DNA from 3 places in the Streptomyces rubradiris genome. Region 1 is predicted to be linked to each of the others. Evidence: riboswitches for the same ligand, from Rfam matches in the RefSeq annotation. Region 1 holds a riboswitch; each other region holds the start of a gene.
The links. Region 1 has a riboswitch for cobalamin ahead of Srubr_RS06795 (cobalamin biosynthesis protein). Riboswitches for the same ligand answer to the same signal wherever they lie in the genome.

Region 1 (3,995 bases):
CGCCGTGCCCGCCCCAGTTCATCTTCCGTTCACCCAGGTTGCCTACGTTCATCCAGCCAACGACCTCGAACGATTGCCTGGGTAAATGGAAAGCTTCTCGCTGATCCTCGCGATTGTGGTGGTAACCGCTCTCGCGTTCGATTTCACGAACGGTTTCCACGACACCGCGAACGCGATGGCCACCACCATCTCCACAGGCGCCCTGAAGCCCAAGATCGCGGTGACCATGTCCGCCGTCCTCAACCTCGCGGGCGCCTTCCTCTCCGTGGAGGTCGCGAACACGATCTCCAAGGGTCTCGTCGACGAGACCGGCATCCGGCCCGAGGTCATCTTCGCCGCCCTGGTCGGCGCGATCCTCTGGAACCTGCTGACCTGGCTGGTGGGCCTGCCGTCCAGTTCCTCGCACGCCCTGATGGGCGGCCTGGTCGGCGCCACCGTCGCCTCCGCCGGCTTCGACGGCGTCCACGGCGGCGTCCTGGTCACCAAGGTGCTGCTCCCCGCCGTCGCCGCGCCGGTCGTGGCGGGCCTCGCCTCGTTCCTGGCCACCCGGCTCTCCTACCGCGTCGGCGGCACCGGCGACACCGAGGCGACCCGCAAGGGCTACCGCGTCGGCCAGATCGCCTCCGCCGGCCTGGTCTCGCTCGCGCACGGCACCAATGACGCCCAGAAGACGATGGGCATCATCACCCTCGCGCTGATCGCGGGCGGCTCCCTCGCCCCCGGCGCCAACCCTCCCACCTGGGTGATCCTCTCCGCCGGCCTGGCCATCGCGCTCGGCACCTACATCGGCGGCTGGCGCATCATCCGCACCATGGGCAAGGGCCTGACCGACCTGGAGCCGCGCCAGGGCTTCGCCGCCCAGACCGGCGCCGCGACCGCCATCCTGGCCTCCTCCCACCTCGGCTTCTCCCTCTCCACCACCCACGTCGTCTCCGGCTCGGTGATGGGCGCGGGCCTCGGCCGCAAGGGCGGCGTGGTCCGCTGGTCCACCGCGACCCGCATGGCCGTCGCCTGGGTGCTCACCCTGCCGGCCGCCGCGCTGGTCGGCGCGGGCGCCGAGTCCGTCACCGACCTCGGTGACTGGGGCACCGCCGCCGTCGCCGTCTTCCTGGTCGCCGCGAGCGCCGCCATCTGGAAGATCTCCCGCCGCGAGGTCGTGGACCACACCAACGTGGTCGAGGAGACCGGCGAGCCGGCCGGTGTCGTCACCACCGCCATCGCCGCGGTCACCCCGCCGCCCGCCGGGCCGCTCGCCGACAGCCTGACGGCCCCGGCCACCGCCGACCTGAGGACCGCCGGCCTGACGGCCACGATCCCCGCCCCGGCCGCCGAACCGGCCCCCGCCGCCCCGCCGGCCGCCACGGTCTGACCCGCCCGCACGGTTACTGAAGGAAGCAATCCGCATGAAGATCGACTGGGCGGCCCTCGGCTCCGTGCTGGGCGTCAGCGTCGTGTTCACGGTGGGCCTGGTGGCCCTGTTCACCCTCGGCATCAACGGACTGTCCCGCCGCGAGCGGACCACGGCCCAGGGCGGCTCCGCCGCGCTCGCCGTCACCGGCGCCTACGCCTGCTTCGCCGCCTGCGCGGCGGCCGTGGCCTACGGCATCTACCTGATCGTGGCCTGACCGCAGGCCCCCGATCCCGCCTCCGCCCCGCCGACCGGCCCACCCGCCGGACCCGGCGGGGCGGACGCATGTCCCGGCGGCCCCGAAGACCCGCCCGGCGCCCCGGCGATGTGGGCCTCAGCACAGTCGGGCATCCCAGGTCAAAGGCAAGTTGACGGCCCTTCCGGGCACGTGGTGGACTGCCCAGGCCATGTACGGCGGCAGCAGAGGAAGCCGGTGCGAATCCGGCGCGGTCCCGCCACTGTCACCGGGGAAGAACTCCCCGGGAGCCAGGAACTCTCGCCGCCGGAATCCGTCGAACCAGGGCGTGGACACCCTGAGTGAGGACACGAATCGCCATGCTCGGCTGCCGAAGGACCCGTACCAGGAACGCCCCTGTGCCCACGGCCGGCTGAGCCGATGGGTGCCGACCGCACATACGCGTACGGTGCCGCCGCCGGCGTCCTCGGCGATCTGCTCCTCGGCGATCCCCGCCGCGGGCACCCGGTCGCCGCGTTCGGCCGCGCGGCCACGGCCGTGGAAGGCGCCTTGTGGCACGACCACCGGGGCTGGGGCGCCGTGCACACCGCCGTATGCGCCGGTGGCGCCGTCGCGCTCGGGGCGCTGGCCGCACGCGCCGTACGCCCCTCCGGTACCGCCTCCGTCGCGCTGACCGCCGCCGCCACCTGGGCCGTCGTCGGCGGCACCTCGCTCGCCCGCGAGGCCCAGGCGATCGGGCGCGCCCTGGCCGCCGGGGACACCGAGGCCGCCCGCGCCCGGCTGCCCCACCTGTGCGGCCGGGACCCGCAGGCGCTGGACGCCGACGGGATGGCCCGGGCCGTGGTCGAGTCGGTCGCCGAGAACACCTCCGACGCCGTGGTGGGCGCCCTGGTGTGGGGAGCCGTGGCCGGGGTGCCGGGGCTGCTCGGGTTCCGGGCCGTCAACACCCTGGACGCGATGGTGGGTCACAAGTCGCCCCGGCACCGCCGCTACGGCTGGGCCTCCGCCCGCCTCGACGACGTCGCCGGCTGGCCCGGCGCCCGGCTCACCGCCCTACTCGCCACCGTCGCCGGACCCGACCCGCGCGGCGCCCTGCGCGCCTGGAAGGCCGACGCCCGCAAGCACCCGAGCCCCAACGCCGGTCCCGTGGAGGCCGCCTTCGCGGGCGCCCTCGGCGTCCGGCTCGGCGGAACGCTCTCCTACGGCGGCCGGGTCGAACACCGGCCCGTACTCAACGGCGGCAGCGGACGGCCGGTCCGGGTCACCGACATCGACCGGGCGGTACGGCTCTCCCGCCGCGTCGGCCTGCTCGCCCTCGGCACCACGCTCGCCGCGCGCGCACTGCTGAAAGGACGTGGGAAGTGAACGGTGGTCTCCTCGTGGCTGGCACCACCTCGGACGCCGGCAAGAGCGTCGTGACCGCCGGGATCTGCCGGTGGCTGGCGCGCCAGGGCGTGAAGGTGGCGCCGTTCAAGGCGCAGAACATGTCCCTGAACTCGTTCGTGACCCGGGAGGGCGCGGAGATCGGCCGCGCCCAGGCCATGCAGGCCCAGGCCTGCCGGATCGAGCCGACCGCGCTGATGAACCCGGTGCTGCTCAAGCCCGGCGGCGAGCAGAGCAGCCAGGTCGTGCTGCTCGGCAAGCCGGTGGGCGAGCTGAGCGCGCGCGGCTACCACGGCGGGCGCCAGCAGCGGCTGCTGGGCACGGTGCTGGACTGCCTGGCCGAACTGCGGGGCACGTATGACGCGGTGATCTGCGAGGGGGCGGGCAGCCCGGCCGAGATCAACCTGCGGCGGACCGACATCGTCAACATGGGCATCGCGCGGGGCGCGCGGCTGCCGGTGCTGGTGGTGGGTGACATCGACCGCGGGGGCGTCTTCGCGTCCTTCTTCGGCACGGTCGCCCTGCTCTCCCCCGAGGACCAGGAACTCGTCGCCGGATTCCTGGTGAACAAGTTCCGCGGCGACGTCGGCCTGCTCGAACCCGGCCTGGAGATGCTGCACGGCCTCACCGGGCGGCGGACCTACGGCGTGCTGCCCTTCCGGCACGGGCTCGGCATCGACGAGGAGGACGGACTGCGCGTCTCCCTGCGGGGCACCGTACGGGAGTCCGCCGTCACTCCCCCGGTCGGCGAGGACGTGCTCCGCGTCGCCGTGTGCGCGATCCCGCTGATGTCCAACTTCACCGACGTGGACGCGCTCGCCGCCGAACCGGGCGTCGTCGTACGGTTCGTGGACCGGCCGGAGGAACTGGCCGACGCCGACCTCGTGGTGATCCCGGGCACCCGCGGCACCGTACGGGCACTGCAGTGGCTGCGGGAACGCGGACTGGCGGACGCCCTCGTACGCCGGGCCGCCGAACGCCGCCCCCTGCTCGGCATCTGCGGCGGCT
Region 2 (3,995 bases), on a different contig from region 1:
GGTGAGGATGTACGAGGGGATGCCGAGCTTCTTCAGCGCGTCGGGGGTGAAGCCGCCGTCCTCGCGGAAGCCGTAGTTCCAGCCGGCGAAGACGAGGTCGGCGCGGGCGTCGAGGACGTTCTCCTTGGTGAGCTGGTCCTTGGACAGCCACTTGACCTTGTCGTAGCCGTCCTTCCAGGGCACGCCGCGCAGGTCGCCCTTGTCGTCGGGCATGGCGAAGCCGGCCATGCGGTCCTCCAGACCGAGGGCGAACATCAGCTCCGTGATGCCGACATCGTTGGTGACGACCCGCTCGGGGACCTTGTCGTACGTCACCTGGCGACCGCAGTTGGTCAGGGTGATGGAGGAGGAGGGTTTCGCGTCCTCGGCCGGCTCCACCGTGGCGCCGCATCCGGTGGCGGTCGCGGCCAGACAGAGGGCGGTGGCAAGTAGCTGCTTGCGCATGGGCATCCTTCAGGCAGTGGGCGGGAGCAGGTCGAACAGGAGCTGGACGGCGTCCGTCTCCGGGTGCCGGACGGTGTGCGCCCGCACGCCGAACACCTCGGCCAGCAAGGCGGGTCGGAGGACCTCCCCGGGGGGACCGGAGGCGACGATCCGGCCGCCGTCGAGGACGTACAGCACGTCGCAGTGGGCCGCCGCCAGGTTGAGGTCGTGCAGCGCGGCCAGCACGGTCAGGCCGCTGGCGCGGACCAGGGACAGCACGTCCAGCTGGTGGGCGATGTCGAGGTGGTTGGTGGGCTCGTCGAGGACCAGGACCCTCGGCTGCTGGGCCAGGGCACGGGCGATGAGGACCCGTTGCTTCTCGCCGCCGGACAGGCCGAGGAAGCCGCGGCCGGCGAGGTGGGCGACGCCGGTGCGGGCCATCGCCCGGGCGCAGATCTCCCGGTCCGAGGCGGCCGTGCGGCCCTGGTGCGGCAGCCGCCCCATGGCGACCACCTCGGCGACGGTGAAGTCGAACTCGGCCGAGGACTCCTGGGGCAGCGCGGCCAGCACGCGGGCGGCGGCCCGCGCGTCCATGGCGTGCAGGTCGTCCCCGTCCAGCCGTACCGCTCCCCCGGCCGGCCGCAGCGCCCGGTACAGGGAGCGCAGCAGGGTCGACTTGCCGCTGCCGTTGGGACCGACGAGTCCGGCGAACGCCCCGCTGCCCACGGTGAGGTCGATGTGCTCGACCAGCCGGAGTCCGGCCGCCTCGATCGTGACGTCCTCGATGTCGAGTCGCATCGCTCAGCGCCCCCCGAACGCGTAGCCGCCCCGCCGCATCAGCAGCAGGAACGCGGGCACGCCGACCACCGCGGTGATCACTCCGACCGGCAGCTCGGCGGGGGCGAACAGCAGCCGGGACAGCGCGTCCGCCCACACCAGCAGCACCGCCCCGGCGAGCGGGGCGACCGCCAGTACCCGCCGGTGGTCGGCGCCGACCAGCATCCGGGTGACGTGCGGCACCATCAGCCCGACGAATCCGATGGCCCCGCTGACCGCCACCACCGTCCCGGTCACGGCCGCGGTGACGAGGAACAGCTCCCGGCGCAGCCGGGCCGGCCCGACGCCGAGCGCGGCCGCGGTCTCGTCCCCCATGGCGAGCGCGTTGAGCGCCTCGGCCCGCCACCGCAGCCAGGCCCATCCGGCAGCCACCGCGACGGCGGCGAGCGGGAGACTGGCCCAGGTGGCGCCGCCCAGGCTGCCCAGCAGCCACATCATCGCGGACCGGGCCGCCTCGCCCCGGGCCGCGCCGAACACCATGACCGTGGTGACGGCCTCGAAGCCGTACGCCAGTGCCGTGCCGGTCAGGATCAGCCGCAGGGGCGTCAGCCCGTGCGAGGAGCGGGCCGCGGCGTACACGAGCGCCATGGCGGCGAGGGCGGAGGCGAACGCCGAGGCGGACAGCGCCCACACGCCGAGCCCGGCGAACGCGCCGAGGAGGATGACGGCGTTGGCGCCCACCGCCGCGCCGGAGGAGATGCCGAGCACGAACGGATCGGCCAGCGCGTTGCGCACCATGGCCTGCACGGCCACCCCGACGGTCGCGAGCCCCGCTCCGACCACGGCCCCCAGCAGCACCCGCGGCAGGCGGATCTCCCAGACGATGGTGTACGCGGCCGCGTCCCGCGCCCGCACGGTCCCGCCGGTGAGTCCGGCCCACAGGAAGTGCGGTACCTCCGCCCAGCCGACGCCGGCGGCGCCGAGCCCGACCCCGGTCACGAGGGACAGCAGGAGCAGCAGCGCCAGGGACAGGCTGAGCGGCAACACGGGCATGCGGGTGGGGGCCGTACCTCGGCGCACCTGGGGGCCTTTCGAACGGGCCGCCTGCTGGACATCGAGCAGGATCAGCCCGTAAGGCCGCGGTCGGCCGTCCGGTACCCCTCTCGCGGTCCACGGCGAGCAGTCAACGGGTCGTCACGCCCCCGCAGGCGATCGGGCTCGCACGACAACCGTCGGATCCGGCTCCGTGCACACCGTTGCGGGTCAGCGCCGGTCTCTCACCGGACTTCCCCCACGGGAGGCGAGGGCCTGACGTCATGCAGGCCCGGGGTATTGGGTCAGCGGCGATGGCGCCCCCGCTGCGGCGGGTACGGGTGGCTGCCGCGGTCGGGGCACACCGAGGCGTTCCGCGGTGCGGAGGACGTGTTCGGCTCGTACGCGGTCCGGGCGGGGGTCACTGCTGGCTACCTCGGAGTTCGGGGGGCGACAGGAGTGGACTCTACTAAGCGATCACCGTGCGGCCGGGACCGGGTTCACGTCCGGGGAGATCTTATTGCACACTGGTTGCAATAACTATTTTGTTGCAGGAAGGGAAGGGGAGGGCATGGGCTCTCCGATCGTCCTCGGGATCGAGTCGTCGTGTGACGAGACCGGTGCGGGGCTCGTCCGGGACGGACGCCTGCTCGGGCACGCCGTGGCGTCGAGCATGGACGAGCACGCCCGCTTCGGCGGAGTGGTGCCCGAGATCGCGTCCCGGGCCCACCTGCACGCCCTGCGCCCGGTGGTGCGCCAGGCGCTGGACCAGGCCGGGCTGCGGCTCTCCGACATCGGGGCGGTCGCCGTGACCACGGGCCCGGGCCTGTCCGGCGCGCTGCACGTGGGCCTCGCGGGAGCGAAGGGCATCGCCTACGCGCTGGGCGTCCCGCTCCACGGCGTGCACCACCTCGCCGGTCACGCCGCCGCCGACACCCTGGAGCACGGACCGCTGCCCGACCCGTGCGTGGTCCTGATCGTCTCCGGCGGCCACACCTCGCTGCTCCTCGTGCGCGACCTGGCCCGCGATCCGATCGTCCACCTCGGCGACACCCTGGACGACGCCGCCGGCGAGTGCTTCGACAAGGTCGCGCGGGTCTTCGGGCTGCCGTACCCCGGCGGCCCGGCCATCGACCGGGCCGCCCGGGACGGCGATCCACGCGCCGTCGACTTCCCCCGCCCCCTCCCCGGCTCCTACGACTTCTCCTTCTCCGGGCTGAAAACGGCGGCGGCCCGCTGGGCGGAAGCCCACCGCGGGCGCGAACTGCCCGTCCACGACGGGGCCGCGTCGCTGCAGGAGGCGGTCGCCGACGTACTGACCCGCAAGGCCGTCGCCGCCTGCCGGGAGCACGGGGTGGGCACGCTGGTCGTCGTCGGCGGGGTCGCCGCGAACTCGCGGGTGCGGGCGCTGGCCGAGGAGCGCTGCCGGGCGGCCGGGATCACCTTGCGGGTGCCGCCGCCGCGGTTGTGCACGGACAACGGCGCGATGATCGCCGCCGTCGGCGACCTCCTCGTACGGGCCGGGGCCGAACCGGCGCCCTGGGACCTGTCCGTCGACCCCTCGGCGCCACTGGAGTACGCGGCCCTGCATCCCACGGCGACCGCGGCGGTGGCCGCGTGACGGACATCCGTGTCGTCGCCCCCGACGCGATCCTGGAGCACGGTGCCGCCCTGCGCTCCGTCTACGCCGACGCGTTCTGCGCGCCGCCCTGGAACGAGGACGAGGAAAGGGCGGACGCCTTCCTCGCGCGGCTCGGCTCGGA
Region 3 (3,995 bases), on a different contig from region 1:
GACGAGCCGGCCGATGAGGTGCTGTTCCTCGGGGGTGAGTTTGGCGAGGTCGGCGACGTCGGAGTGGAGGTCGACCTCTTCGACGGTCCAGGTGTTCTTGATGGCGTCCCGGTAGCGTTCGTAGAAGTCGGGGTAGCGCATGGGGCGCAGGGTGAGTTCGAAGCCGGGGTCGAGCAGGTTGGTGTTACGGGACATTACTGGCAGGCCTCGCAGGACTCGGGGTTTTCCAGGGAACAGGCGACCGCTTCGGGGTCCGCGGTGACCTGTGCGGGGAGGGTGGGCTGCGCCTGGGCGGCGCGGGCGATGCGCGTCGCGGGGCGCGAACGCAGGTAGTACGTGGTCTTCAGGCCCGATTTCCAGGCGTAGGCGTACATCGAGGAGAGCTTGCCGATGGTCGGCGTCTCCATGAACAGGTTCAGCGACTGCGCCTGGTCGAGGTAGGGGGTGCGGGCGGCGGCCATGTCGATCAGGCCGCGCTGGGGGATCTCCCAGGCCGTGCGGTACAGGGCGCGGATGTCCTCGGGGATCCACTGGAAGTCCTGCACCGAGCCGTTGGCCTCGCGCAGTGCCTCGCGGGTGCGGGCGTCCCAGACGCCGAGGTCCTTCAGGTCCTGCACCAGGTAGGAGTTGACCTGGAGGAACTCGCCGGACAGGGTCTCGCGCTTGAACAGGTTCGACACCTGCGGCTCGACGCACTCGTACACCCCCGCGATCGACGCGATGGTGGCCGTCGGCGCGATCGCCAGCAGCAGCGAGTTGCGCATGCCCGTCCTGGCGATGCGCTCACGCAGCGCCGCCCAGCGCTCGGGCCAGGTGAACTCGACACCGTAATGGTCGGGGTGCAGCACGCCCCGGGCCGTGCGGGTCTTCTCCCAGGCGGGCAGGGGGCCGTTGCGCTCGGCGAGGTCGGCGGACGTCTCGTAGGCGGCCAGCATGATCCGCTCGGAGATGCGCGTGGACAGCGCCTTGGCCTCGGCCGAGTCGAACGGCAGCCGCAGCTTGAAGAAGACGTCCTGGAGGCCCATCGCGCCCAGCCCGACCGGGCGCCACTTGGCGTTGGAACGCCCGGCCTGTTCGGTGGGGTAGTAGTTGATGTCGACGACGCGGTCGAGGAAGGTGACGGCGGTGCGGACGGTGGCGTCCAGGCGGTCCCAGTCGATGTCGCCGTCGCGGACGAAGGCGCCGAGGTTGATGGAGCCGAGGTTGCAGACGGCCGTCTCGCCGTCGTTGGTGACCTCCAGGATCTCGGTGCAGAGGTTGGAGGAGTGGATGACGTTGCCGGGTTCGGCGGTCTGGTTGGCGGTGCGGTTGGCGGCGTCCTTGAAGGTCATCCAGCCGTTGCCGGTCTGGGCCAGGGTGCGCATCATCCGGCCGTACAGTTCCCGGGCGGGGAGGGTCTTCTTGGCCAGGCCGGCGGCTTCGGCCTTGCGGTAGGCGGTGTCGAAGTCCTCGCCCCACAGGTCGACGAGGTGGGGGACGTCGGCGGGGGAGAACAGGGACCACTGGGCGTCGGCGTTGACCCGGCGCATGAACTCGTCGGGGATCCAGTGGGCGAGGTTGAGGTTGTGGGTGCGGCGGGCGTCCTCGCCGGTGTTGTCGCGCAGCTCCAGGAACTCCTCGATGTCGGAGTGCCAGGTCTCCAGGTAGACGGCGGCGGCGCCCTTGCGCCGGCCGCCCTGGTTCACGGCGGCGACCGAGGCGTCCAGGGTCTTCAGGAACGGCACGATCCCGTTGGAGTGCCCGTTCGTCCCCCGGATCAGCGAACCGCGCGAGCGGATGCGGGAGTACGACAGCCCGATGCCGCCGGCGTGCTTCGACAGCCGGGCGACCTGGTGGTAGCGGCCGTAGATGGAGTCCAGCTCGTCCAGCGGGGAGTCCAGCAGGTAGCAGGACGACATCTGGGGGTGGCGGGTGCCGGAGTTGAACAGGGTGGGGGAGGAGGGCAGGTAGTCCAGGCGGCTCATCAGGCCGTAGAGCGAGGCGACCTCGTCCACGGAGCGGGCCGTGTCGTCCTCGGCCAGGCCGCTGGCCACGCGCAGCATGAAGTGCTGGGGCGTCTCGATGACCTTGCGGGTGATCGGGTGGCGCAGCAGGTAGCGGCTGTGCAGGGTGCGCAGGCCGAAGTAGCCGAAGCGGTCGTCGGCGCCCTCCGCCACGGCCGAGTCCACCAGCGCGTCCAGCCGTCCGGCGTGGGTGCGCACGAACTCGGCGGTGCGGTCGGCGACCAGGCCCTCGCGATGACCCACCGTGATCGACCCGGTGAAGGAGGTCACGCCCTGGGAGGCGGCCTCGGCCCGGATCGCGAGGGTCAGCAGCCGGGCGGCCAGCTTCGAGTAGGCGGGGTCCTCGGCGATCAGGCCGGCGGCGGCCTCCGTGGCCAGCTCGCGCAGCTCCGCCTCGTCGGCCCGCGCGGACCGGCCGCGCAGCGCGGCGGCGGCGACCCGCCCGGGGTCGGCGTCGGGCAGATCGGCCGTCAGCTCGGACAGCGTCCGCAGCAGCGCGGTACCGGGAGCGTCGGTCTCCGGTCCGCTGACCGAAGCCGGGTCGGCTGGCGCGATGGTCACGTGGGGGTCTCCCTCGCTCGGCACGGGGCCTGGCGGAGGGCAGGGGACAGCACGAGCGCGCGACGGCTCTCGCGTCCACCGGCCCATTCCACGAGGCCCGGACGTCGGGCACACCGGCCGGGTGGCCGGGTGCGCTGTCGGCAGGTCCTCGGACTGACGCTCGTACGCGGATACGCACAAGTACACCGTTGCGGGACAGTTCCGGATTCGCACCGGATTCCCCTGCGGCGACAGCGAGCATGAGCATACATCTTGTGCCGGGCTGTCGTGTCACCCCCAGATGTTGTGTCCCGGTGGTGTCAGAGCGTCAACTCGTAGGTGAGCAGCGTGATGCCGTCCAGCTCCGGCACGGGATTCCAGTCCCGTTCGGGTGTGCGGACGAATCCCAGCCGTTCATAGATGCGGTGGGCGGTGCGCATGGTGCGCTGGGTGGACAGGACGACGGCCGTGCAGCCCTCCGTGGCCCTCGCGCGCTCGATACAGGCCCGGACGAGCGCCTCGCCGGCGCCCCGGCCGCGGGCCGCGCGGTCCACCGCGAGCATGCGGATCTCCGCCTCGCCGGGGCGGGCTATGTCCGCCATGGGGCCACCGGACGGGACGAAGGTGACGCCGCCGAGCGGCCGGTCGTCCGCGACGGCGACGAGGACCTCGGCGGCGGCGGCGCGTTTCGCCACGTCCTTCAGCTCGCCCAGGTACGCGTCGCTCTCGCCGAAGTCCAGGAGGCCGTCTCCGAGGTAGGCCTGTGCGGTGATCTCGCCGAGGACGGCGTACTCGGGAGGGGCGGCGGGCCGGATGACGATGTCCATGGGCCGAGTGTGCCGGACGGGTACGACAAGGCGTCGAAGTTTTCCACAGGGTGCGTGCCCCGCCGGTTTCCACAGGGTGCCCCGCCGGGGAGGGCCGCGCGTCACCCGCCCGGACCGGTGTATGGCAGCGGGCCGGACAGGCGACGGCAGCGGGCCGCCGACGCGTCTGCTGTCGGCGGCCCGCTGCGGATGTCGCGTGGGTCAGTGCGCGCTGCCCGCGGTGGCCGGCGGAAGCTCCACCTGGACATCGGGGTCGCCGGAGTCCGCCGTGTAGTCCTCCGGCTTGGTCTCGTCGATGCCCGCGGGGGCCTTCACGGCCTTCAGGACGACCGTCAGGACCACGGTGACCAGGACGTTCAGCACGAACGCCGTCAGGCCGATGTAACCGATCTCGCCGATGCCGGGGATCTCCTTCGAGGAGCCGCCGAAGTGCTTCTGCGTGGGCGAGGCCACCCCGTAGGCGGCGGCCGTGCCGTAGACCATGCCGACCGCCCAGCCGGCCAGCAGCGCCCAACGGTGGAACCAGCCGGTGAACAGGCCGCCGACCAGGGCCGGGAAGGTCTGCAGGATCCAGATGCCGCCCAGCAGCTGGAAGTTGATGGCGACGGTCTTGTCCATGGTGAGG

Region 2: linked by a shared signal. The riboswitch ahead of Srubr_RS22380 (FecCD family ABC transporter permease) and the one ahead of Srubr_RS06795 (cobalamin biosynthesis protein) in region 1 are both predicted to bind cobalamin.
Region 3: linked by a shared signal. The riboswitch ahead of Srubr_RS25430 (ribonucleoside-diphosphate reductase subunit alpha) and the one ahead of Srubr_RS06795 (cobalamin biosynthesis protein) in region 1 are both predicted to bind cobalamin.

Annotation. Positions count from the first base shown of each region.
Region 1 covers NZ_BNEA01000001.1:1,455,849-1,459,843, forward strand. Annotated here, with positions in the region: gene Srubr_RS06785 (inorganic phosphate transporter) at 86-1,369, shown strand; gene Srubr_RS06790 (hypothetical protein) at 1,404-1,625, shown strand; cobalamin riboswitch at 1,784-1,926, shown strand; gene Srubr_RS06795 (cobalamin biosynthesis protein) at 2,025-2,969, shown strand; gene Srubr_RS06800 (cobyric acid synthase) at 2,966-3,995, shown strand, end outside.
Region 2 covers NZ_BNEA01000015.1:2,068,421-2,072,415, forward strand. Annotated here, with positions in the region: gene Srubr_RS22370 (ABC transporter substrate-binding protein) at 1-444, opposite strand, end outside; gene Srubr_RS22375 (ABC transporter ATP-binding protein) at 454-1,221, opposite strand; gene Srubr_RS22380 (FecCD family ABC transporter permease) at 1,225-2,253, opposite strand; cobalamin riboswitch at 2,387-2,521, opposite strand; gene tsaD (tRNA (adenosine(37)-N6)-threonylcarbamoyltransferase complex transferase subunit TsaD) at 2,804-3,853, shown strand; gene Srubr_RS22390 (GNAT family N-acetyltransferase) at 3,850-3,995, shown strand, end outside.
Region 3 covers NZ_BNEA01000015.1:2,788,651-2,792,645, reverse strand. Annotated here, with positions in the region: gene Srubr_RS25435 (ribonucleotide-diphosphate reductase subunit beta) at 1-195, opposite strand, end outside; gene Srubr_RS25430 (ribonucleoside-diphosphate reductase subunit alpha) at 195-2,564, opposite strand; cobalamin riboswitch at 2,687-2,811, opposite strand; gene Srubr_RS25425 (GNAT family N-acetyltransferase) at 2,864-3,370, opposite strand; gene mctP (monocarboxylate uptake permease MctP) at 3,572-3,995, opposite strand, start outside.